Regions from separate parts of the Janthinobacterium tructae genome, predicted to be linked through region 1. Evidence: predicted binding sites of a transcription regulator. Region 1 holds the regulator's gene; each other region holds the start of a gene.

Evidence for each region. The regulator sigma-54, encoded in region 1, starts transcription at its own class of promoters, with help from an activator protein. The targets are predictions, from matches to a motif close to TGGCANGNAANCTGCTTT.
Region 2: FJQ89_RS28225 (EDSAP-1 family PEP-CTERM protein) is a predicted target of sigma-54. The motif match lies at 3,571-3,588, and genes of this name have one in related genera.
Region 3: prpB (methylisocitrate lyase) is a predicted target of sigma-54. The motif match lies at 3,306-3,323, and genes of this name have one in related genera.
Region 4: glnA (type I glutamate--ammonia ligase) is a predicted target of sigma-54. The motif match lies at 2,525-2,542, and genes of this name have one in related genera.

The regions. Positions count from the first base shown of each region.
Region 1 covers NZ_CP041185.1:4,708,998-4,714,428, forward strand. Annotated here, with positions in the region: gene lptA (lipopolysaccharide transport periplasmic protein LptA) at 1-62, shown strand, start outside; gene lptB (LPS export ABC transporter ATP-binding protein) at 62-817, shown strand; gene FJQ89_RS20665 (RNA polymerase factor sigma-54) at 822-2,300, shown strand; gene hpf (ribosome hibernation-promoting factor, HPF/YfiA family) at 2,370-2,732, shown strand; gene FJQ89_RS20675 (enoyl-CoA hydratase/isomerase family protein) at 2,867-3,952, shown strand; gene rapZ (RNase adapter RapZ) at 3,953-4,816, opposite strand; gene hprK (HPr(Ser) kinase/phosphatase) at 4,965-5,431, opposite strand, start outside.
Region 2 covers NZ_CP041185.1:4,463,577-4,469,007, forward strand. Annotated here, with positions in the region: gene FJQ89_RS19545 (type II secretion system F family protein) at 1-447, shown strand, start outside; gene FJQ89_RS19550 (type II secretion system F family protein) at 462-1,400, shown strand; gene FJQ89_RS19555 (LytR C-terminal domain-containing protein) at 1,412-2,476, shown strand; gene FJQ89_RS28225 (EDSAP-1 family PEP-CTERM protein) at 2,494-3,483, opposite strand; gene FJQ89_RS19565 (hypothetical protein) at 3,695-4,069, opposite strand; gene FJQ89_RS19570 (hypothetical protein) at 4,232-4,543, shown strand; gene FJQ89_RS19575 (dodecin) at 4,572-4,778, opposite strand; tRNA gene FJQ89_RS19580 (tRNA-Thr) at 4,970-5,045, opposite strand; gene FJQ89_RS19585 (ClpXP protease specificity-enhancing factor) at 5,072-5,431, opposite strand, start outside.
Region 3 covers NZ_CP041185.1:1,966,286-1,971,716, forward strand. Annotated here, with positions in the region: gene acnD (Fe/S-dependent 2-methylisocitrate dehydratase AcnD) at 1-1,114, opposite strand, end outside; gene prpC (bifunctional 2-methylcitrate synthase/citrate synthase) at 1,126-2,280, opposite strand; gene prpB (methylisocitrate lyase) at 2,356-3,243, opposite strand; gene FJQ89_RS08590 (hypothetical protein) at 3,586-3,834, opposite strand; gene FJQ89_RS08595 (hypothetical protein) at 3,960-4,196, opposite strand; gene FJQ89_RS08600 (MBL fold metallo-hydrolase) at 4,362-5,219, shown strand; gene FJQ89_RS08605 (T6SS effector phospholipase Tle3 domain-containing protein) at 5,364-5,431, shown strand, end outside.
Region 4 covers NZ_CP041185.1:5,317,860-5,323,290, reverse strand. Annotated here, with positions in the region: gene glnL (nitrogen regulation protein NR(II)) at 1-351, opposite strand, end outside; gene FJQ89_RS23445 (DUF4124 domain-containing protein) at 357-866, opposite strand; gene glnA (type I glutamate--ammonia ligase) at 1,012-2,427, opposite strand; gene FJQ89_RS23435 (rhodanese-like domain-containing protein) at 2,812-3,273, shown strand; gene FJQ89_RS23430 (TAXI family TRAP transporter solute-binding subunit) at 3,349-4,695, opposite strand; gene FJQ89_RS23425 (glutathione S-transferase family protein) at 4,826-5,431, shown strand; gene FJQ89_RS23420 (hypothetical protein) at 5,428-5,431, opposite strand, start outside.

The DNA.
Region 1 (5,431 bases):
TGCGCATGGTGATCCAGCCGAAGCCCAAGGCGCCGGCCACGCCCGCACCAGGAAAGAACTAATGGACAATACACGTTGCGGCAGCACCCTGATCGTTCGCGGGCTGCAAAAAACCTATGGCAAGCGGCAAGTCGTGCATGATGTCTCGCTGCAAGTCGAATGCGGCGAAGTGGTGGGATTGCTGGGCCCGAACGGCGCCGGCAAGACCACCTCGTTCTACATGATCGTCGGCCTGGTGCCGTCGGACGGCGGCACCATCGATATCAGCGGCGTGGACATTTCCCGCCTGCCGATCCACCGCCGCGCGCAGATGGGCCTGTCGTATCTGCCGCAGGAAGCGTCCGTCTTCCGCAAGCTGACGGTGGAAGACAATATCCGCGCCGTGCTGGAAATCCAGACCGTCGAAGGCCGTCCCCTGAAGAAGGCCGAGATCGAGGAGCGCCTGGATAAATTGCTGGCCGACTTGCAAATTGAAAAGTTGCGCGAGAACCAGGCGCTGTCGCTGTCGGGCGGCGAGCGCCGCCGTGTGGAAATCGCCCGCGCGCTGGCGACCGACCCGCGTTTCGTGCTGCTCGACGAACCGTTCGCCGGTGTCGACCCGATCGCCGTGATCGAGATCCAGCGCATCGTGCGCTTCTTGAAGGAGCGCAATATCGGCGTGCTGATCACCGACCATAATGTGCGCGAGACGCTGGGTATCTGCGACCGTGCCTACATCATCAACCAGGGCTCGGTGCTGGCGTCGGGACGCCCCGACGACATCATCGCGAACGAGTCGGTACGCCGGGTCTACCTGGGCGAACACTTCCGCATGTGAGCCAATGAAACAATCATTGCAGCTGCGCACTTCGCAGCACCTGGCACTGACGCCGCAGTTGCAGCAATCGATACGCCTGTTGCAATTGTCTACCCTGGAATTGCACCAGGAACTAGAGCAACTGCTGACGGACAATCCCTTGCTCGAGCGCCTCGACGATCCGCTCGATCATTCGCTGCGCCTGCTGTCCGACGGGGCCCTGAGTTCCACGGCCGCGCCGGCCGAAGCGCCGCCCCAGCCGCCAGGCCAGGATGCGCCTGCGGCGCCGGCCGAAGCAGAAGCCTTTGATGGCGAGGCGGGCGACGGCCCGGCCGCCGCGGACGGCGGCGACAGCGACTGGAGCGAGGCGAGCCGGGGCAAGGCGCCCGACGACGAAGATTCCCGTCCGCAATTGGAAGCCCATCACTGCACCCTGCGCGAGCACCTGATGGAGCAGATGCGCGTGACGGTGCTCGAGTTGCGCGACCGCGCGCTGGTCGAGCTGATCATCGACGCGCTCGACGACAATGGCTACCTGGAAGAGTCACTCGACGACATCCTGGCGCGCCTGCCGGAAGAGCTGGAAATCGACGCCGACGAGATGCGCACGGCCTTGTCCCTGTTGCAAAGTTTCGATCCGCCCGGCGTGGGTGCGCGCAATGCATCCGAATGCCTGGCGCTGCAAATCAAGCGTTTGCCGCACGTCGCCATGGTGACGCGGCGCATGGCCCTCGTCATCGTGGAAAAGCACCTGGCCTGGTTTGCCCAGCGCGATTTCAACAAGCTGAAAAAAGCCCTCGATTGCGACGAGGAAGACTTGCGCGAAGCGCAGACGGTGATTCGCCAGTGCAATCCGCATCCGGGCGCCGTGTTCGCCTCGGACGTGTCCGATTACGTGGTGCCCGACGTCGTCGTCAAGCGCGCGCGCAATGGCTGGCAAGTCACCCTGAACAACGACGTCATGCCGCGCCTGCGCGTCAACGCCATGTACGCCAACTTGCTCAAGCAGGGCAAGGGCGAGGGCGCCATGGGCGCACAGTTGCAGGAAGCCAAGTGGCTGATCAAGAATATGCGCCAGCGCTTTGACACGATCCTGCGCGTGGCGCAAGCGATAGTAGAAAGACAAAAGAACTTTTTCTCGCATGGGGCCGTTGCCATGCGCCCCCTTGTGCTCCGTGAAATAGCTGATACACTGGGTTTACACGAGAGTACTATCTCGCGGGTAACAACTCAAAAGTACATGCTGACCCCGCACGGCATGTTCGAGTTGAAATATTTCTTTGGTAGCCACGTCGCCACCGAAGCGGGGGGCGAAGCATCATCGACGGCGATACGGGCATTGATCGTGCAACTGACAGGAGCAGAAGACCCTAAAAATCCTTTATCCGACAGTAAGATTGCGGACATGCTGGGGGAACAAGGCATGGTGATTGCGCGACGTACTGTTGCCAAATACCGGGAAGCGTTGAAAATTCCGCCAGTGAGCCTGCGTAAGTGTTTGTAAGTTTTTTTCGGTTCCTCTGCGGGCCGGATAGGATGGACCGCACGAACCCGATCATCTTTAGGAGTGTGTATGAATCTCACCATCAGCGGACATCATCTCGAAGTGACACCAGCCATCCGTGAATACGTACAAACGAAGCTGGAGCGCGTGAAACGTCATTTCGATCAAGTTATCGATATCGCCGTGATTCTGACCGTGGATAACCTCAAAGAGAAAGAAAAACGTCAAAAGGCCGAAGTCAACCTGCGTCTGAGTGGCAAAACTGTCTATGTGGAAAGCCTGGCGCATGACCTGTATGCCGCAATCGATATCCTGATCGACAAGCTGGACAGGCAAGTGATGAAATACAAAACCAAAGTGCAAGGGCACGGTAAAGAGGCGATCAAGCATCTGCCAGACAACTCCGAGGAAGACGCCGTCGTCGCCGTTTAAGGCCACCCGCTTCCAGCAGTTGTGATCAACTAAGGGCGCACATCTTGCGCCCTTTTTTGCGCCCGTACCTGTCGAACGCAATGTTCCCCATGCAGGCGCTAGAATGTTTGCACTTTCACTTCTTTCTGCCTGCCATGAGCGACTTCGTCCAGACCTCCATCCGCAACCGTACCGGGCACATCGTGCTCGACCGTCCGAAAGCCTTCAATTCCCTGTCGCTGGAGATGGTGCGCGCCCTGAGTGCCGTCTTGCTGGCCTGGCGCGACGATCCGCAGGTGGACGCCGTCGTGATCCGTTCCAGCAGCGAAAAAGCCCTGTGCGCCGGTGGCGACATCCGTTTCTTTTACGATGCGGGCCTGGCTACGCCGCAAGGCGGCAGTGCGTTGCTGGAAGATTTCTTTACGGAAGAATACGCCTTAAATCATGTGATTCATTTCTACCCGAAACCGTATATCGCCGTGATGGATGGCGTGGTCATGGGCGGCGGCATGGGCGTGGCGCAAGCCGGGCCCGGCAACCGCCTGCGCATCGTCACGGGCCGCACGCGCATGGCCATGCCGGAAGTCAATATCGGCTTGTTCCCGGACGTGGGCGGCAGTTATTTCCTGTCCCGCCTGGCCGGCCGGCTGGGCCTGTACCTGGGCTTGACGGGCTTGACGATCAACGCGGCCGATGCCCTGTACACGGGCCTGGCCGATGTCTACCTGCCCGAGGCGCAGATGGGGGCGCTGCTGGCCCTGTTCGACTCGACGCCGGGCGAGGCCTTGCCGGTGGCCATCAAGGCGCTGGCCGCGCCGTTTCAGGCCGAGGCGGGGGCTTCTCCTTTGGCCACCGCGCGCACGGCGCTGGACCGCCACTTCGGCGCCCCTTCCGTGGCTGCCATCATGGCCTCGCTGGCGCAGGACGACAGCGCGTTCGCGGGCAAGGCCCTGGCGGCCATGCGCCTGCGTTCTCCCTTGATGATGTCGGTGACCCTGGAATTACTGCAACGCGGTGCCCATCTGGGCGTGGCCGATTGCCTGCGCCTGGAGCGCAGCGTGGTGCGCCACAATTTCGCGCATGGCGAAGTGCTCGAAGGCGTGCGCGCGCTGGTGATCGACAAGGACAATGCGCCACGCTGGAACCCTGCCAGCCTGGACGAGGTCGATGCAGCCATGGTGGCGCGTTTCTTTGCGCCCGTCTGGCCGGCGTCAGCGCATCCGCTGCGCCACCTCGATTAATTAGCTGCGCTCGCGGTGGCGCAAGACCACGCGCTCGTTGGGGCCGAAGTATTGCGCCAGCCGTTCCGCCATGTACACGGAGCGGTGCTGGCCGCCCGTGCAACCGAGCGCCACCGTCAGGTAGCTGCGGTTGTCGGATTTGAATGACGGCAACCACTTCTCGATGAAGGCGCGGATGTCGGCCAGCAGCTCCAGCGCGCTCGGTTGCGCGTCGAGGAAGGCGATCACGGGCGCATCGCGTCCGTCGAGCGGACGCAGCGCCAGGTCGTAATAGGGATTCGGCAAGGCCCGCACATCGAAGACGAAATCGGCGTCCAGCGGCACGCCCAGTTTGAAGGCGAACGATTCGAAGAACAGGGTCAGCGGCGCGCGTTCGGAGGCGACGATATCCTTGATCCAGGCGCGCAATTTATTGGCGCTCAGTTCCGAGGTATCGATCACATGGCCCAGCTGTTCGATGGTCGACAGGCGCTCGCGTTCTTCCGAGATGCATTCGATCAGGGTGCGGCGGCTGGCGGGGTTCTGGTTCGGACGCAATTCGTGCGACAGCGGATGGCTGCGCCGCGTTTCCGAGAAGCGCGCCACCAGCGAATGCGTGGTGGCCGTGAGGAACATCACCTTGACGTCATGCCCCTGGTCGCGCAGCAGGGCCACATTGTGCGGCAGGCTGGCCAGCGACTCGGCGCTGCGCGCATCGACGGCGACGGCCAGTTGCGGTGTGCCTTCGTCGAGCAAGGTTTGCACCAGGCTGGGCAGCAAGGCCGGTGGCAGGTTGTCGACACAATAGTAGCCGGTATCTTCCAGCACATTGAGCGCGACGGATTTACCGGAGCCGGATATTCCGGTGATAAGGACGATATGCATACGCCGATCATACAATAAAGATTGGCACTGCGCTCCCGAGGCAATGATCTTTACAAATTATTGCAATTATTGTTCGAGCATTGCTTGTATTTAATTGTTGCCATTGGCGTCAATGTGGGGTCAGACCCGTCGGGTCGGACCCCGGTAATTAGTCACCACTCATTGCCAACCTCTGCCGCTCCATGAACTCCTGCAAGGTATCGATGCCGCGCAGCTGCAGAATCGTATTGCGCACGGCCGCTTCCAGCAGCACGGCGATGTTGCGGCCGGCGGCGACGGGGATGACGACCTTGCGCACGGGCAAGCCGAGCACGTCTTCCGTGGGGAACAGGAAGGGCAGGCGTTCGACTTCCTCTTCCAGCGCGTTGCGGCGCACCAGGTGCACGATCAGTTTCAAACGCATCTTGCGGCGCACGGCCGTTTCGCCAAAGATGGCCTTGATATCGAGCAAGCCCAGGCCCCGCACTTCCAGCAGGTTTTGCAGCAGGGGCGGGCAGCGGCCTTCGATCATGTTGGGCGCGATGCGCGAGAATTCCACGGCGTCATCGGCCACCAGGCCGTGGCTGCGCGAAATCAGTTCCAGGCCCAGCTCGCTCTTGCCCAGACCCGAATCGC
Region 2 (5,431 bases), 250 kb from region 1:
GTGGGCGACGAACTCAATGAGCCGATCAGCGGCGAATTCAAGATGGCGCACGAAGAGATCAATTACGGCGTGCCAATGAACGAGGCGCTGCAAAACCTGGCCGCGCGCATTCCGCTGACGGACTTGCGCTACCTCGTCATCGCCGTGCTGGTACAGCGCGAATCGGGGGGGAATCTGGCCGAAGTGCTGGTCAGCATCGCGCGCATCATCCGCGCCCGTTTGAAACTGCTGGGACAGGTGCGCGTGCTGTCGGCCGAGGGGCGTATGTCGGCCTGGGTGCTGGGACTGATGCCGGTGGTGATGATCGGCGTCATGGCGCTGGTCAACCCGCAATACATCCGCCTGCTGTGGACCGATCCCAGCGGCATTAAATTGCTGTGGTACGCGGCCGGCATGGTGGCGCTGGGCGTGGTCTGGATGCGCAATGTGATACGTATCAGGATATAACAACAGGGGGTGGCATGAGCGCTTCGCAACTGCTGTTTCTCGTGATTGTCTTCGTCGTGGTGGTGGCGCTTGCCCTGCTGGCATGGCTGATCTTCCTTCCCGGCGCTTTGCGCCAGCGCCTGTTCGGTGTCACGGCGCCGGCGGCCAGCGATGCGGTGGCCGACTCTGGCTGGGTGGAGCGCGTGGCGCGCGTGGCGCAGCCGTTCAGCAAGCTGTCGCTGCCGGAAGAGGGCTGGGAGCGCTCGCCGCTGCGCACGCGCTTTATGAATGCGGGCTGGCGGCAAGCGAGCGCGCCGGCCCTGTACTTTGCGGCGAAAAGCGTATTGGCCCTGCTGTTTCCCACCGTGCTGGGGCTGTACGCGGCCAGCGCCATGGCGGCGCAGTTGCGCAGCGTGCTGCTGTTGCTGCTATGCGTCAGCGCCACCGTCGGCTATTACCTGCCGAACCTGGTGCTGGCCAGCACGGCCAAGCGGCGCCAGCGCGACATCTTTGAAAATATCCCCGATGCGCTCGACTTGCTGACCGTGTGCGTGGAAGCGGGCCTGAGCCTGGAGCGTGCGCTGGTCAAGGTATCGGGCGAGATCCACATCAAAAGCATGGTGCTGGCGCAGGAATTGCAACTGGTACTGATGGAAATGCGCGCCGGCTTTTCCAAGGAAAAGGCGCTGCGCAACCTGGCCCTGCGCAGCGGCGTGGAAGATGTCGACACCCTCGTCGCCATGCTGATCCAATCGGAACGCTTCGGCACCAGCATGGGCGATTCGCTGCGCGTGCATTCGGAAAACCTGCGCGGCAAGCGCAGTCTGCTGGCCGAGGAGGCGGCGGCGAAGATCGCCCTGAAACTGCTGTTCCCGCTGATATTTTGCGTCTTTCCCACCCTGATGCTGGTGCTCATGGGGCCGGCCGTGATCGAAGTCTATCGCGTGCTCGTGCCGGCCATGGCCAGCCGCTGAAAGGAGTCACCATGCGCTTGACGCTCTCCCGCCTGGCCGCCGCCTGTGCCTGCCTTGGCCTGGCCGCCTGTACCACGCAACTGGCGCATGCGCCGGTGGCGGCGTGGCCTGACGCCGATGCCGCCTATGTGGCGGGGCGCCAGCATTTCGAGCGGGGCGACCTGCCCGCCGCGCAGGCGGCCTATGAACAGGCGCTGCGCCATGCGCCGCGCCACGTGAATGCGCGCAACGGCCTGGCCGTGCTGCATGCGCAGCGGGGCGAGCACGTCGCCGCCATCGCCCAGTGGCAGGCGCTGACGCAGGAAACGGGCACGGCGCGGCCGCAGCAGGCCTATCTGTTCAGCAATCTCGGCCATGCCTATTCTCTGGACGGACGCGATGCGCAAGCGTTGCCTGTGCTGGAACAGGCGTGTCTGCTCGATCCGCTCAATGCGCTGGCCTGGCAGCACCTGGCGCAAGTACTCGAACGGCTGGGACAGCACGAGCGCGCCGCGCTCATGCGGCGCCAGGCGGCCAGCTTGCGGGAACACGACTTGCGGCGCGACAGGGCGGTCTTGCGCGGCGAGGCGGCGCCGCAGCTTGTGCCCGTGCCTGCGCCGGTGCCGGAGGCGCCCGCCATGGCGCGCGTGGAGATCACGCAGAGCGATGGCATGGCCCGCTTGCAGCGCGTACCGGCAGCGGTGCGCAGCGTACCCGCCGCAGTGCCCGAGCGGCCCATGCCGGCGGCGGCAGCGCCGCGCCCGCGCCTGGAAATTGTGAATGGCAACGGCGTGCCGGGCATGGCCGCCGCGCTGGCGCGCAGCCTGGCCGGCGCTCCTGTGCAGGTGGTGCGCCTGGCCAATGAAACCAGCTTCCAGGTGGCGCGCACGCGCGTCGAATACCGGCCCGCGCAAGAGCAGGCGGCGCGCCAGCTGGCCCGCCAGCTGGGGACGCAGGTGCAGACACAGGCCGCCGACTGCCCGGCCAGCGAGCTGCGCCTGGTACTCGGGCGCGACCTGAGCGACCCCGCGACGCTGCACCGCTATTATCTGCAGCAGTTGCAACTGGCGCGCCAGGCACTGGCGCGGCTGGGGTAAAACGCCTCTGCCGGTGTCTATTGCGGCTGGCGCCGGCGCGTGAACGCCAGGGCGGCCAGCCCCAGGCCCAGCAGGAACAGGCTGCCCGGTTCCGGCACGGCCTGGGGATCGATGACGACGATGTCGGTGCGCGTGGATTTGGCAAAGTTCAAGGTATAGCTGCCGGCGGGCAGGGCGAAACTCGAGGTCAGGGAAAACATCGCAAAGCCATTCGTGAAGGCGCGTCCGGTAGCCGGGTCATTCGTGCCGGCCGTCAAGTTCAGGCTGAACGGGTCGAGGCTGCCGGTGCCATGGTTGCCGTTGATATCGCTGCCATTGTTCGGGTTGCCGTCGGGGGCGAACTGGAAGATCACGCCATCGGCATTCGCGTTCGACAGGCAGCCGACGGGGCTGGCGCTGTTGCACGAGATATTGAAGATATCCATGATCGACACGTTCGACTTGTCGCCCATGGTCGTCACGCTGGTGCGCAAGTCGCGCCGTCCCATGAAGCTGAAGGTGATGAAGCCGGCGCTCGACAGGGTCAGGTTGACGGAACCGGTGAGCGTGTCGCCGGCCATGGCCGTGGCGGCGCCGACCGTGTTGCGCTGTGCTTCCGCCACGGCTTGCACGCTGGCGCCGCCATTGAGCATATTGCCGAAGGCGTGCGCATCGCCACGTGCGAATTCCAGGGTGGAACTGGGACTGGGTGCGTAGTGGTTTTGCGGCAAGCCGCTGCAGCCGCCCCCCGAACACACTTGCAGCACGTCGGCGTTGGCAGCCGGCCCCGTATTGACGGCGCGCGGATTGACGGCCACGCCACCTTCGAAGAAGGCGCTGTCGCTGGCATTGCGGTTGGCGCCGGCCAGCGACAAGCTGCCGGCACTGGTGGTGATGCGGAAATTGTTCAACTCATTGACGGCCAGGCCGTAGGCGCCGGCCTGCGCCTGGCCGCTGGCCAGCAGACTTGCCGCCGCCAGTGCACCCAGCCAGCCCAGGGTCTTGCTTCGTGTGTGATCGACGTTCATCGCAGCCTCTTATCGTGGTCAGTCTCGGAAAATCCGGGGGACAAGGAATCCAGAATGACTTGCCTGGATTTATCTCGTAGACACTGATAAGCAGCTTGCATGCCACACAAAAAAAGTAAATTGAATCAACTACTTGCGCAAAGCGGACTGAGCTGGATAGGGCGAAGTGTAAGAAAGGCCGACGCCGCTTGACGGGCGGAGTCGGCCAGCCTCAGGTACCGCGGTGATAGCCCAGGTGGCCACCCGAATTACTTGCGCAACCGCAACCGATGCGCGCCACTTCCTCGCCTTCCGTCAATTTCCAGTTGGTAATGGTCGTGTGCTGCCAGTCGATGTCGCTTTTCTTGACAGGTTTGACCGTCAAAGTGCGTTCTTCCACATCCGTGTATTCCATCAGCTCCTCGTCGTCGGCGATGTCGAAATGGCGGTGGATCAGGGAAATACCGAAGCGGTCGAGTGCGCCATAGCGCTGCAGCACGTCGCGCAATTCGCGAAAGCAGGCCAGATCCGCGGGCAGCAGCGGGTCGACGGCGGAAATATCGGCAACGGGTTGCCATTGCATGGCGTGGATGTTCAGGCTGTGCATGATAGGCTCCTGTGCCCCGTGATGAGTGGCCCAGGCTGCCGGAGGGGCGCCGGCACGCCTGGCGAAATACCCATCGTGGCCGCAAAGCGGGTGCGGCGCTTGCGCCAGATCAAAGGTGCGGCACATCGTATCTCGTCCGATAATTGCCCGGTAAAATAGGCCATGGCAAACAAAACTCCCACCTTCCCCGGCGCACGCACGGGCCGCGGCCAGGTCCTGGCCGTGCTGCTGTCGAACCGCGACCAGTCCGGCGCCGAACCGCTGCAAGGCCGCGTCTCCCTGGCCGCCATCGTCAAAGCGCTGAAACGCAAATACCACTGGCCCATCGAGACGCACAGTTTCCCCGCGAATACGCAGGATGGCCGCGCCAGCTGGGCGACCGTGTACAGCTTGCCGGAAAAGGTGATCGAAGCCGCGCTGGAGGCCGGCGGCCGGGAGTGGCTGGAGAACCGGGCAGTGGTCGGGCGGCGGTGAACGCGCCGCCTTGCCTTACTCGTTCCCTTTACTCGAGCCGGAAGCCGACCTTCAGCGTGACCTGGAAGTGCGCCACCTTGCCATCGACGATATGGCCGCGCGACTCGGTCACTTCATACCAGTCCATATGCTTGACCGTCAGCGCCGCCTTGGCTATGGCATCGCGTATCGCCTGATCGCTGCTCTCGGTCGACGTGCCAACCAGTTCGATCAGCTTGTAAGTGTGTGCGGACATGATGTTTCCCCAGGTAGGCAAGCCAGACATCGGGAGCCTGCTTTGCGCAAGCACGTGCTCATCTTGCGCCTAAACGTGCTGATAGTCATTGCGCGGTGCAGCAATGCGTCACGGCAGTGGTTTGCAGAAGGACGAAAAGAAAAAAGGGTTACCAGCCGAAGCGGGTAACCCTTTGATTTCCTACTGAATTCTGGTGCCGACTGCCGGTTTCGAACTGGCCACCTGATGATTACAAATCAACTGCTCTACCAAATGAGCTAAGTCGGCAAAAACTGTGCGTTGCGAATTATACGCTATTTAATGCGTGTCAGGGTCGGGCGGCCGCCTTTTTTTGGTGGCTCGTCGTCGCCTGGCGTGGCGTTGTCGCGTTGTTCGGGGGAACTGGTCGGCACGGACGACAGGGTCGGGGCGCTGGAGACCGGAGCCAGCGCGGGCGGTGGCAGGTCGGCCGATGCGGGGCTGTCGGTCGGCTGCGCATCGGGGTCATCGTTGCCCAGCACGGGCTCGAAGGCCATGCCCTGGCCGTTTTCGTTGGCGTAGATGGCCATCACGTTGTCGACCGGTACGTAGATTTCGCGCGAGACGCCGCCAAAGCGGGCGTTGAAGCGGACGGCGTCGTTGTCCATCTTCAGGCCGCTGGTGGCGCCGAAGCT
Region 3 (5,431 bases), 2.7 Mb from region 1:
CGCGGTTGTGCGGATTCGACGGCCCGGCGATATTGCGCACCACGGACGACAGATCGAACGTCAGCACGCGCTCGTACTCGGCGTCGACCAGGCTGTCGGCCCACAGGCCGGTCTCTTTGGCGTACAGCTCCACCAGCTTCACCAGTTCGTCGTCGCGGCCCGTCAGTTTCAGATACTTGATGGTTTGTGCGTCGATGTAGAACATCGCGGCCGTGGCGCCGAATTCCGGCGCCATGTTGGAAATCGTGGCGCGGTCGCCCAAGGTCAGGTGCGAAGCGCCTTCGCCAAAGAATTCCAGGTAGGACGAGACGACCTTCTGCTTGCGCAAAAATTCCGTCAGCGCCAGCACGGTATCGGTGGCCGTGATGCCCGGCTGTGGTTTACCCGTCAGCTTGACGCCGATGATGTCGGGCAGGCGCATCCACGAAGCGCGGCCCAGCATCACGCTTTCCGCTTCCAGGCCACCGACGCCGATGGCGATCACGCCCAGCGCGTCGACCATGGGCGTGTGCGAATCCGTGCCGACCAGGGTGTCGGGATAGGCCACGCCATTTTGTACCTGGATCACGGGCGACATGCGCTCGAGGTTAATCTGGTGCAGGATGCCGTTGCCTGGCGGGATCACGTCGACATTTTTAAAGGCTTTCTTGGTCCAGTCGATGAAGTCAAAGCGGTCTTCATTGCGGCGGTCTTCGATGGCGCGGTTCTTGGCGAAGGCGTCGGGATCGAAGCCGCCGCATTCGACGGCCAGCGAATGGTCGACCACCAGCTGCGTCGGGACGACGGGGTTGACCAGGGCCGGGTCGCCGCCCTGGGCCGCGATGGCGTCGCGCAGGCCGGCCAGGTCGACCAGGGCCGTCTGGCCCAGGATGTCATGGCAGACGACGCGCGCGGGGAACCATGGAAAGTCCAGGTCGCGGCGGCGCTCGATGAACTGGCTCAGCGACGCGTTCAGGGTGGCAGGGTCGCAGCGGCGCACGAGGTTTTCGGCCAGCACGCGCGAGGTATACGGCAAGGTGGCGTAGGCGCCTGGCTGGATCGCATCGACGGCGGCGCGCGTGTCGAAGTAGTCTAGCTGGGTGCCCGGCAAGGATTTGCGGTGCAGCGTATTCATATTGGTGCTCATTATTTGCGGTCCTTGATCGGCACGAATTCCAGGTCTTCCGGGCCCACGTAGTTGGCGCTCGGGCGGATGATCTTGTTGTCGATGCGCTGTTCGATGATGTGGGCGGCCCAGCCCGAGGTGCGCGAAATGACGAACAGCGGCGTAAACATCGCCGTCGGCACGCCCATCATGTGGTACGACACGGCCGAGAACCAGTCCAGGTTCGGGAACATGTTCTTGATTTCCCACATGACCGATTCCAGGCGCTCGGCGATGTCGAACATCTTGGTGGAACCGGCTTCCAACGACAGATTGCGCGCCACTTCCTTGATGACCACATTGCGCGGGTCGGAAATCGTGTAGACGGGGTGGCCGAAGCCGATCACCACTTCCTTGTTGGCCACGCGTTCGCGGATGTCGGCTTCCGCTTCATCGGCGTTGTCGTAGCGTTTTTGAATGTCCAGCGCCACTTCGTTCGCGCCGCCGTGTTTCGGGCCGCGCAGCGCGCCGATGGCGCCTGTGATGGCCGAATGGATGTCGGAACCCGTGCCGGCGATGACGCGGCTGGTGAAGGTCGACGCATTGAATTCGTGTTCCGCGTACAGGATCAAGGACGTGTGCATGGCTTTTTCCCACGACGCCGACGGTTTTTCGCCGTGCAGCAGGTGCAGGAAGTGGCCGCCGATCGAGTCGTCGTCCGTTTCCACTTCGATGCGCTTGCCGTTATGGCTGTAGTGGTACCAGTACAGCAGCATGGAGCCGAACGACGCCATCAGGCGGTCGGCGATGTCGCGCGCGCCAGGCGCGTTATGGTCGTCTTTTTCCGGCAGGGTGCAGCCCAGCACGGACACGCCCGTGCGCATCACGTCCATCGGGTGGGCGGCGGCCGGCAGCGCTTCCAGGGCCGACTTGACAGCCGACGGCAAGCCGCGCAGGGATTTCAGCTTGGCTTTGTAGCCTTTCAATTCGGCGGCGGTCGGCAGCTTGCCATGCACCAGCAGGTAGGCGATTTCCTCGAACTCGCAGCTGTCGGCCACGTCCAGGATGTCATAGCCGCGATAGTGCAAATCGTTGCCGGTCTTGCCGACCGAGCACAGCGCCGTGTTGCCGGCAGTAACGCCGGACAGGGCGACGGATTTTTTAGGCTTGAAAGTAGCGACTTGCGGTGCGGTCATAGTGTTCTCCAGAAGATGATTGTCAGTCCAGTGCGGCGGGCCTGGGCCTCCCAAGGCCCGCTCTTGTATAGGTGCTTACTTCTTTTGCGCGGCGAACAGCGCATCGAGCTTTTGCTCGAAGTCGTGATAATTGATCGATTCGTACAGCTCCATGCGCGTCTGCATGGTGTCGACGACATTTTTTTGCGTGCCGTCGCGGCGCAGGGCGCGGTAGACGTTGTCGGCCGCCTTGTTCATGGCGCGGAAAGCCGACAGCGGATACAGGGCCAGACCCACATGGGCGCTGCGCAATTCGTCCAGCGTGAACAGCGGCGTGGAACCGAATTCCGTGATGTTGGCCAGGATAGGCACATTGACGGCCTTGGCGAACGTGGCATACATGTCCAGGTCCGTGATGGCTTCCGGGAAGATCATGTCGGCGCCCGCTTCGACGCAGGCGACGGCGCGTTCCAGTGCCGCTTCCAGGCCATCGACGGCCAGCGCATCGGTGCGCGCCATGATGACAAAGTTCGGGTCCGTGCGCGCATCGACGGCCGCCTTGATGCGGTCGACCATTTCTTCCTTGCTGACGATTTCCTTGCCCGGACGGTGGCCGCAGCGCTTGGCGCCCACCTGGTCTTCGATATGCAGGCCGGCAGCGCCGAACTTGATCATCGATTTCACGGTGCGCGCCACGTTGAAGGCGGACGAACCGAAGCCCGTGTCGGCATCGACCAGCAGCGGCAAGTCGCACACGTCGGTGATGCGGCGGATATCGGTCAGCACGTCGTCCAGGCTGGAAATGCCCAGATCGGGCAAGCCCAGCGAGCCGGCCGCGACACCGCCGCCGGACAAATAAATGGCTTTATAACCGGCACGCTTGGCCAGCAAGGCGTGGTTGGCGTTGATGGCGCCGACGACTTGCAACGGGGATTCTTCCTGGACGGCCTTGCGGAATGCGGCACCTGCGGAGTATTGAGTCATGTGTTCACCTTATGGGATTCGGGTCGTCCCGAATGTTTCATGGACTTGCTATGAGCATCACTATTGCAAATGCCGTGCCAGGGCCGCGCGTCCACCCGGAAAGTACGCCGGTACGCAGTGCCATACGGGGGAAACGGCCATATATCGGCGTGGCGTGCAGTGTCACGCACGGGAACAGCGATGTCACGATTGAGATCAACGATGTTTCAAATATGTTTCAATCATTCCATTTGAAACATTGAAACATGAAACAGGCCAAACTGCCACCGGGCGGGACGCCGGGCGCGCACATAAAAAAACAGCCGGCGGGCGCCGGCTGCAGATTTGCTGGAAATGCAGGATTCAAGCCAGCCGCACCAGCGGGTTGGCGATGATGTTGTCGATCTGGCGCACGGCTTCTTCGCAGGCGGCGGCAATGGCGCCATCCTCGTCGTCGCGCACGAACTGCATGGTCGAGCCTTCAAATACTTCCAGGCCTTCCGCAGTGGCGCGTTCGATGTCGCAGCTGGCCGACCATTTGCCATCGGTGGTGGGCACGGCCAGGGGAACGATTTCCCAGCCTTTATAGTGAATTTTAGAACTGTTTTCCATGGGGTGCCTCCTTCGTGACTGACTCAATAGTGGAAATCGTAGCATGAAGCGCGACCGCTAGCGACGTGTTTCACGCGCCAGCGGGCGCGTCAGGCTGACTTTCAGGCTAAACGATTTACGCTGGCTCAAGGACGCAGCAGATTATCCACTTCCGTCCTGGCCACTTCCAGGCCAGCCGTGCAAGCCGTCTCGGGCGCCGCATAGCCGCCCAGGGTGCGGCTGCGCGTGATCGCTTGCGCCGCGCTCTCGCCCTCGCGCTGCAGGCGGTAGGTAAAATCCCATAAATCGTCGTTGTCCTTTTGCGGGGTCACCGAAATCGTAAAACCGCGGTATTGTTCGCTGCGTGCAGTGGTATCGTTCATGAACTCCTCCTTGTAGGATGAGGTTACCACGCTGCACGCGCCAGGGTGCGCACGACTGCCGCGCACTCCATATCTGTTTTTCGCATATCAAATGTCAATTCTCACCATTTTTTTAGCGCACTCTGGCGATATAATGCCCTTCCCTGTCCGTACTTTGCCGCCGCGATGACCCCACAAATCCAAGCTTTCTTCGACCCCGCCACCGCCACCGTCACGTATGTCGTGTACGAGGCCGATGGCCAGGACTGCGCCATCATCGATTCCGTGCTCGACTACGACCCGAAGGCGGGCCGCACCTCGACCACCTCGGCCGACAAGGTGATCGCCTTCGTGCGCGAACACGGCTTGCAGTGCCGCTGGCTGCTGGAAACCCACGCGCATGCCGATCACCTGTCCGCCGCGCCCTACCTGCAACAGCAGCTGGGCGGCGACGTGGCCATCGGCGCGGCCATCCAGACGGTGCAGCAGGCGTTCGCCGCCGTCTACCACCAGGATGACGCCAGGGCCGACGGCTCGCAGTTCGACCAGCTGTTCGCGCCCGACCAGGTGTTTCATATCGGAAAATTGGAAGTGCGCGCGCTGCACGTGCCCGGCCACACGCCGGCCGACCTGGCTTACCAGATCGGCGATGCCGTCTTCGTCGGCGACACCCTGTTCATGCCGGACGTGGGTTCGGCCCGCTGCGACTTCCCCGGCGGCTCCGCATCCCTGCTGTATCGCTCCGTGCAGCGCCTGCTGTCACTGCCGCCGCAAACGCGGCTGTTTATGTGCCACGACTACCCGCCCAACGGCCGCGCGCCGCGCTGGGAAGTGACGGTGGCGGAACAGCGCGCCAGCAACATCCACTTGCGCGACGGCATCACGGAAGCACAGTTCGTGGCCATGCGCACGGGCCGCGACGCCACGCTGGACATGCCGACCCTGATCCTGCCCGCCATCCAGGTCAACATCAACGCGGGCAAGCTGCCCGAGCCGGAAGACAATGGCGTGCGCTACCTCAAAATACCGCTGAACGCGATCTGATTGCCTCGGGCACACCCCGCCCCTCGCACCGCCTTTCTTGACACCACGCAAGTTCCAGCTCAGGCAATCCGCATACAGTGCAGATTGCCTGAGCTTGCTTGGGCGCAGCTGTTTTTGCTTTCCTGTCCTGGATGGAGCGCCCACATGTCACCCGACCCTACGCTCGATACCAATTGCATCCTGCTCGCCGAAGCGGAAGGCACGACCTTGTT
Region 4 (5,431 bases), 610 kb from region 1:
GTTTTCGCGCAGCTCGATCAGCACGCCGTCGCGTGGCGCGTCGAGCGCGCTGACGATGCTGTGCACGCGCAGCGGCTCGCGCCCCAGGCGTTCCAGGCTCAGGTCCTGGCGCAAATCGGAAAACTTGTGTTCCAGCGCCTGCGCGCAAATCCCGGCCAGCTCCTCGGGGTTGAGGAACAGCGCCGTCAGCTTTTGCCGCGACAGGGCCTTCAATGAGCTTTCCAGCAGGTTTTCCGCCGCCGCGTTGGCATAGCTGATGCGGCCGTCGCCGTCGAGCAGGATCACGGCCGAAGCGAGCAAATCAAGACCGGCCAGGTGGGCGGGACGGCTGGAATGGTTGTCTATTGTCATGTACTTTACCGAATATTCGCAATCTCGCGTTTCAGGGCCTCGACGTTCTGCTGGGTCCGGTTGATATTCTCTTTCAACTGCGCCGCTCTTTCCTGATACTTGGCATAGTTGCGTTCATTGCCCTGGCGTTCAGGCTGGCCCTCGTTGAACTCCAGGCGCTGGGCCGCCAGTTTCTGCTCTTCGCTGCGCAATTCGTCCTGCAGGATCTGGCGCCGGTCCAGGTCGCGCGCCCGTTGCTCGGCGCCATCGACCTTGGGAAACGCGCCAGCGGCAGGCACCGCCGTGGCCACCGCCTGCGTGGCGGGCCGCGCAGGCGCACCGGCCAGCGGCGCCGTCTTGCGTGGCGGCTCCGTCATGGCGCCCGGTAAATCGAGCAGCTGGCAATGCGCGCCAGCCCGCTTGTCCGTGTACGTCTTGTGTCCTTGCGCATCGGCGCACACATACAGCTGCCCGTGCGCCTGTGCCGCCGCGCCCAGCAATCCTGCCATCAGCGCCATTCTGTAATGCTTGGTCAATCTTCACTCCTGTCGGCTCGTGCCGCATCGTTCCTGGGCCGACTATACAACACCGCCCAGTGACGCCATAACAAAAAACGCGGGCAAGACCATCGCCTCACCCGCGTTTTTTATTCACTACCGGCAAGTTGCCGGCATGGCGCCATTACAGCGAGTAGTACATGTCGAACTCGGCAGGATGCGTGGTCATGCGCATGCGCTGCACGTCCTGCATTTTCAGTTCCAGGTAAGCGTCGATCATGGAATCGCTGAACACGCCGCCACGGGTCAGGAACTCGCGGTCCTTGTCCAGGGCTTCCAGTGCTTCTTCCAGCGAAGCGCACACGGTCGGGATCAGCGCGTCTTCTTCTGGCGGCAGATGGTACAGATCTTTCGAGGCGGCTTCGCCCGGATGGATCTTGTTGGCAACGCCGTCCAGGCCAGCCATCAGCAGTGCGGCGAAGCACAGGTACGGGTTCGCCAGTGGATCCGGGAAGCGCGCTTCCACGCGGCGGCCTTTTGGATTGGCCACGTGCGGAATACGGATCGAGGCGGAACGGTTTTTCGCCGAGTACGCCAGTTTCACTGGAGCTTCGTAGCCTGGTACCAGACGCTTGTACGAGTTGGTGCCCGGATTGGTGATCGCGTTCAGTGCCTTGGCGTGCTTGATGATGCCGCCGATGTAGTACAGGGCGAAATCGGACAGGCCGGCATAGCCGTCGCCAGCGAACAGGTTTTTGCCATCTTTCCATACGGATTGATGCACGTGCATGCCCGAACCGTTGTCGCCAACGATAGGTTTCGGCATGAAGGTGGCGGTCTTGCCATAGCTGTGCGCCACGTTCCACACCACGTATTTCAGGTTTTGCGTCCAGTCGGCGCGCTCGACCAGGGTCGAGAAGCGGGTACCGATTTCATTCTGGCCTGCGCCAGCGACTTCGTGATGATGTACCTCAACCGGGATGCCCAAGGACTCCAGGATCAGGCACATTTCCGAACGCATGTCCTGGAAGCTGTCTACTGGTGGCACTGGGAAGTAGCCGCCCTTGACGGTAGGACGGTGGCCGCTGTTGCCGCCTTCGATGTCCTTGCCGGTCGACCACGAACCTTCGTCCGAACCGATCTTGACGAAGCAGCCCGACATGTCGATCTTCCAGCGCACGCTGTCGAAGATGAAGAATTCTGGCTCAGGGCCGAAGTAGGCGGTGTCGCCCATGCCCGACGATTTCAGGTAGGCTTCGGCGCGTTTCGCGATCGAGCGCGGGTCGCGGTCATAGCCCTTGCCGTCCGACGGTTCGATCACGTCGCACTGCATGAACAGGGTCGTTTCTTCCATGAACGGGTCGATATTGGCCGTGTTTGGATCCGGCAGCAAGATCATGTCGGACGCTTCGATGCCTTTCCAGCCAGCGATCGAAGAACCGTCAAAGGCGTGGCCCGACTCGAATTTGTCCATGTCGAAGTGCGACACGGGAACCGTCACGTGCTGCTCTTTGCCACGGGTATCAGCAAAGCGGAAATCAACGAATTTGACTTCGTTTTCTTCTACCATCTTCAAGACTTCTGCGGCTGTCATTGCCATGCGTATCTCCTAAATGAATGTGGGGTGAGCCGACCTTAATGCGTCTGGGCTGATGAAGCGAAGCAAACATTGCGTGCCACCAAAACTCATAAGGATCATAGCAGATTCCATGCCAGCTTCAGAAGCGCCCTGGCGCCAACAACAAAATGACTGCCATCCCTGTGAAAGTTTTCCTGCCCGCGATTTTCCTGCTGAGTTTGAGTCATTCAAGAATGCACTATGCAAGTGCAAAAAATGAATAACGCACCATTATCGTGCATTTTATGCGCATTTCTAAAAAATGCCTTCTTGTGGTGCATCCACCGCGCAGCGTGACTTCCCATTTGCGGGGCGCGGACGGCGCACTATAATCGACCACACCACCCCACTTTCATCGAGGACGCCATGACTACCGCCGCCGACATCCTGACCACCGCCCGCAGCCGGGCCAATGAAGGTACGCCGTATGCCGGCGCCGTCACGCCGCAGGAAGCGTATGACTTGCTGCAAGGCGATGCCGCTGCAAAGCTCATCGATGTGCGCACGAATGCCGAGCGCGACTGGGTCGGCCGGGTCGACATCGCCGATACCCAGCATGGTGCGGTGCAATGGGCCACGTATCCGGGCGGCGTACCAAATCCCGACTTCCTCGCGCAACTGGCTGCCCAGGCCGGCAAAGACGAGGTGCTGCTGTTCCTGTGCCGCTCCGGCGTGCGTTCACGCCATGCGGCCAAGCTGGCGACCGAGCACGGCTACGTGAACTGCTTCGACATCCTCGAAGGTTTTGAGGGCGACAAGGATGCCGACGGCCACCGCAAGCAGATCGGCGGCTGGTGCAAGGCGGGGCTGCCGTGGCTGGGCGCCTGAAACCAGGAGTAACGGAACACCTGCCGATGACGGCCATGCGTCGGCCAGAGGCAAGTCCCGCCCTGGCTTGATGCTTCAGGCTGGCTCACCCGCCTCTGGATGTTCGCCCATCAAGGTCAAGATGCGCTTGCGCACGAAATTGATGTGGCTGCGCAAGCCGTACAAGCCATCGGCAAACGACAGGGGAATCGAGATCTGGTTGACCATTTCCTCGATCTGGTCGAGCCGTTTCAATTGCGCCGCATACACTTGCGCGCGCTGCTCTGGCGGCACGTCTTCCAGCGCCTGCTCCACCGTGCGCAGTTGGCCATACCAGCGGTACACGCGCGAGCGGATGCGCCACACGTACAAGGGTGGCACCACGCGCGACAGCGGCAAGATCAATGCACCGAGCGCCACTACCAGCACCCACATGCGGTCAAAGAAATTGGCCAGCCAGAAACTCATATAGCGCTGCAGCACGGGCGCGCCATCCTTGTAGAACTTCAGCGCTTCGGGCGCGACGGGAATTTCCGTGTAGCGCGCGGACGGGAACTGCCCCTGTTGCTGGAACCAGCCCGTGCCGCCGTGAATACTGGCCGCCGCCTGCACGAACAGGTCGATCAAGGCCGGATGCAAGTCTTCGCGCGCGACCAGGGTGGCGGTCGGTGCGATCAGGTGGTAATCCTGCGCGGGGATGTTACGCCCCAGGTCGACGATACCGCGTGGCAAGACCACATGCGTGAGGAAAGGCAGGCGCCGCGTGTACGCCTCCGCTTGCGAAAAATCAAACAGCTTGATGCCCGGCGTTTGCAGCAGCATCTGGATCAGTGGCGCTTCCGGCGCCGAGCTGAACACGAGACCATCGATGCGCCCTTCCAGCAGCTCCACCGTGGCCGGCGTGTTCTGCAAGTCGCTCACCGTCAGCTCGTTCGCTTCCACGCCATTGACGGACAGCAACTGCCGGAACAGGCTGGGCACGCCCGTGCCTTCCGGTCCCAGGTTGATCTTCATGCCTTTCAATTGCGTCAGTTCCGTCACCGCCTTGTCTTCGCGCAGGAACAGCCAGACGGGTTCCGTAAACAGGCTGCCCAGCGAAATGAGGCCATGGCGCTCGGCATCGGCATGCTCCGTCGAGCCGCTTTGCACGAAGGCGATATCGGTCTTGCCGCTATTGAGGCGCTGCAGGTTTTCCTGCGAGCCCAGCGACGGCTGCAAGGTCACCTTGATGCCGTGCCTGGCCAGGGTGGCTGCGTATTTCTTGCCGAATTCTTCGTACGCGCTATTGTCCTGCCCCGTCGACAGGCTCACCTGGCGCGGCGGCGCCGGGTCGACCAGCCAGTAGGCGAGCGCGCAAAACGCGCCAACCAGCAGCAGGGTGGGACCGGCGGTGGCGAGAAAATCGCGCACGGAAAAGCGGCTGAACGCGAGGATTTTGGACATGTGGTGGCGCATAGGTTTCATGGGTGGCTACGATGCCAAGAAAACCTCAACTATGCAAGGCACTTTCACCGGCGCGGCATGGCCAAATCCGCTACAGTGGCAAATCGATCCCTGCCCTACGGAGCCCCGCATGCTGAAAATTCTTGGAAAAGCCGCCTCGATCAATGTCCGCAAAGTCCTGTGGACGTGCGAGGAACTCGATCTGCCGTACGAACGCGAAGACTGGGGCAGCGGCTTCCGCGCCACGGACGACGCCGCCTTCCTGGCCCTGAATCCGAACGCCATGGTGCCCGTGCTGGTTGACGGCGACCTGGTGCTGTGGGAATCGAACACGATATGCCGCTACCTGTGCGCCCAGGCGGGCCGCGACGACTTGCTGCCAAGCACGCCCCGCGCCCGCGCGGAAGTGGAAAAATGGATGGACTGGCAAATGGGCGACCTCAACAACAGCTGGCGCTACGCCTTCCTGTCGCTGGTGCGCCACAGCCCCGCACACCAGGATGCGGCGCAGCTGGCGGCCGGCATTGCCGGATGGAACAAGATGATGGGTATCCTGGAACAGCAGCTGCAGCGTACGGGCGCCTTCGTCTGCGGCGAAGCCTTCAGCCTGGCGGATATCGTGCTGTGCCTGTCCGTCAAGCGCTGGCTGATGGCGCCGATGCAACGCCCCGACTACCCTGCCATCGCCGCCTACCATGCGCGCCTGGCAGATAAAACCGCCGTGTTTGCCGGCTAA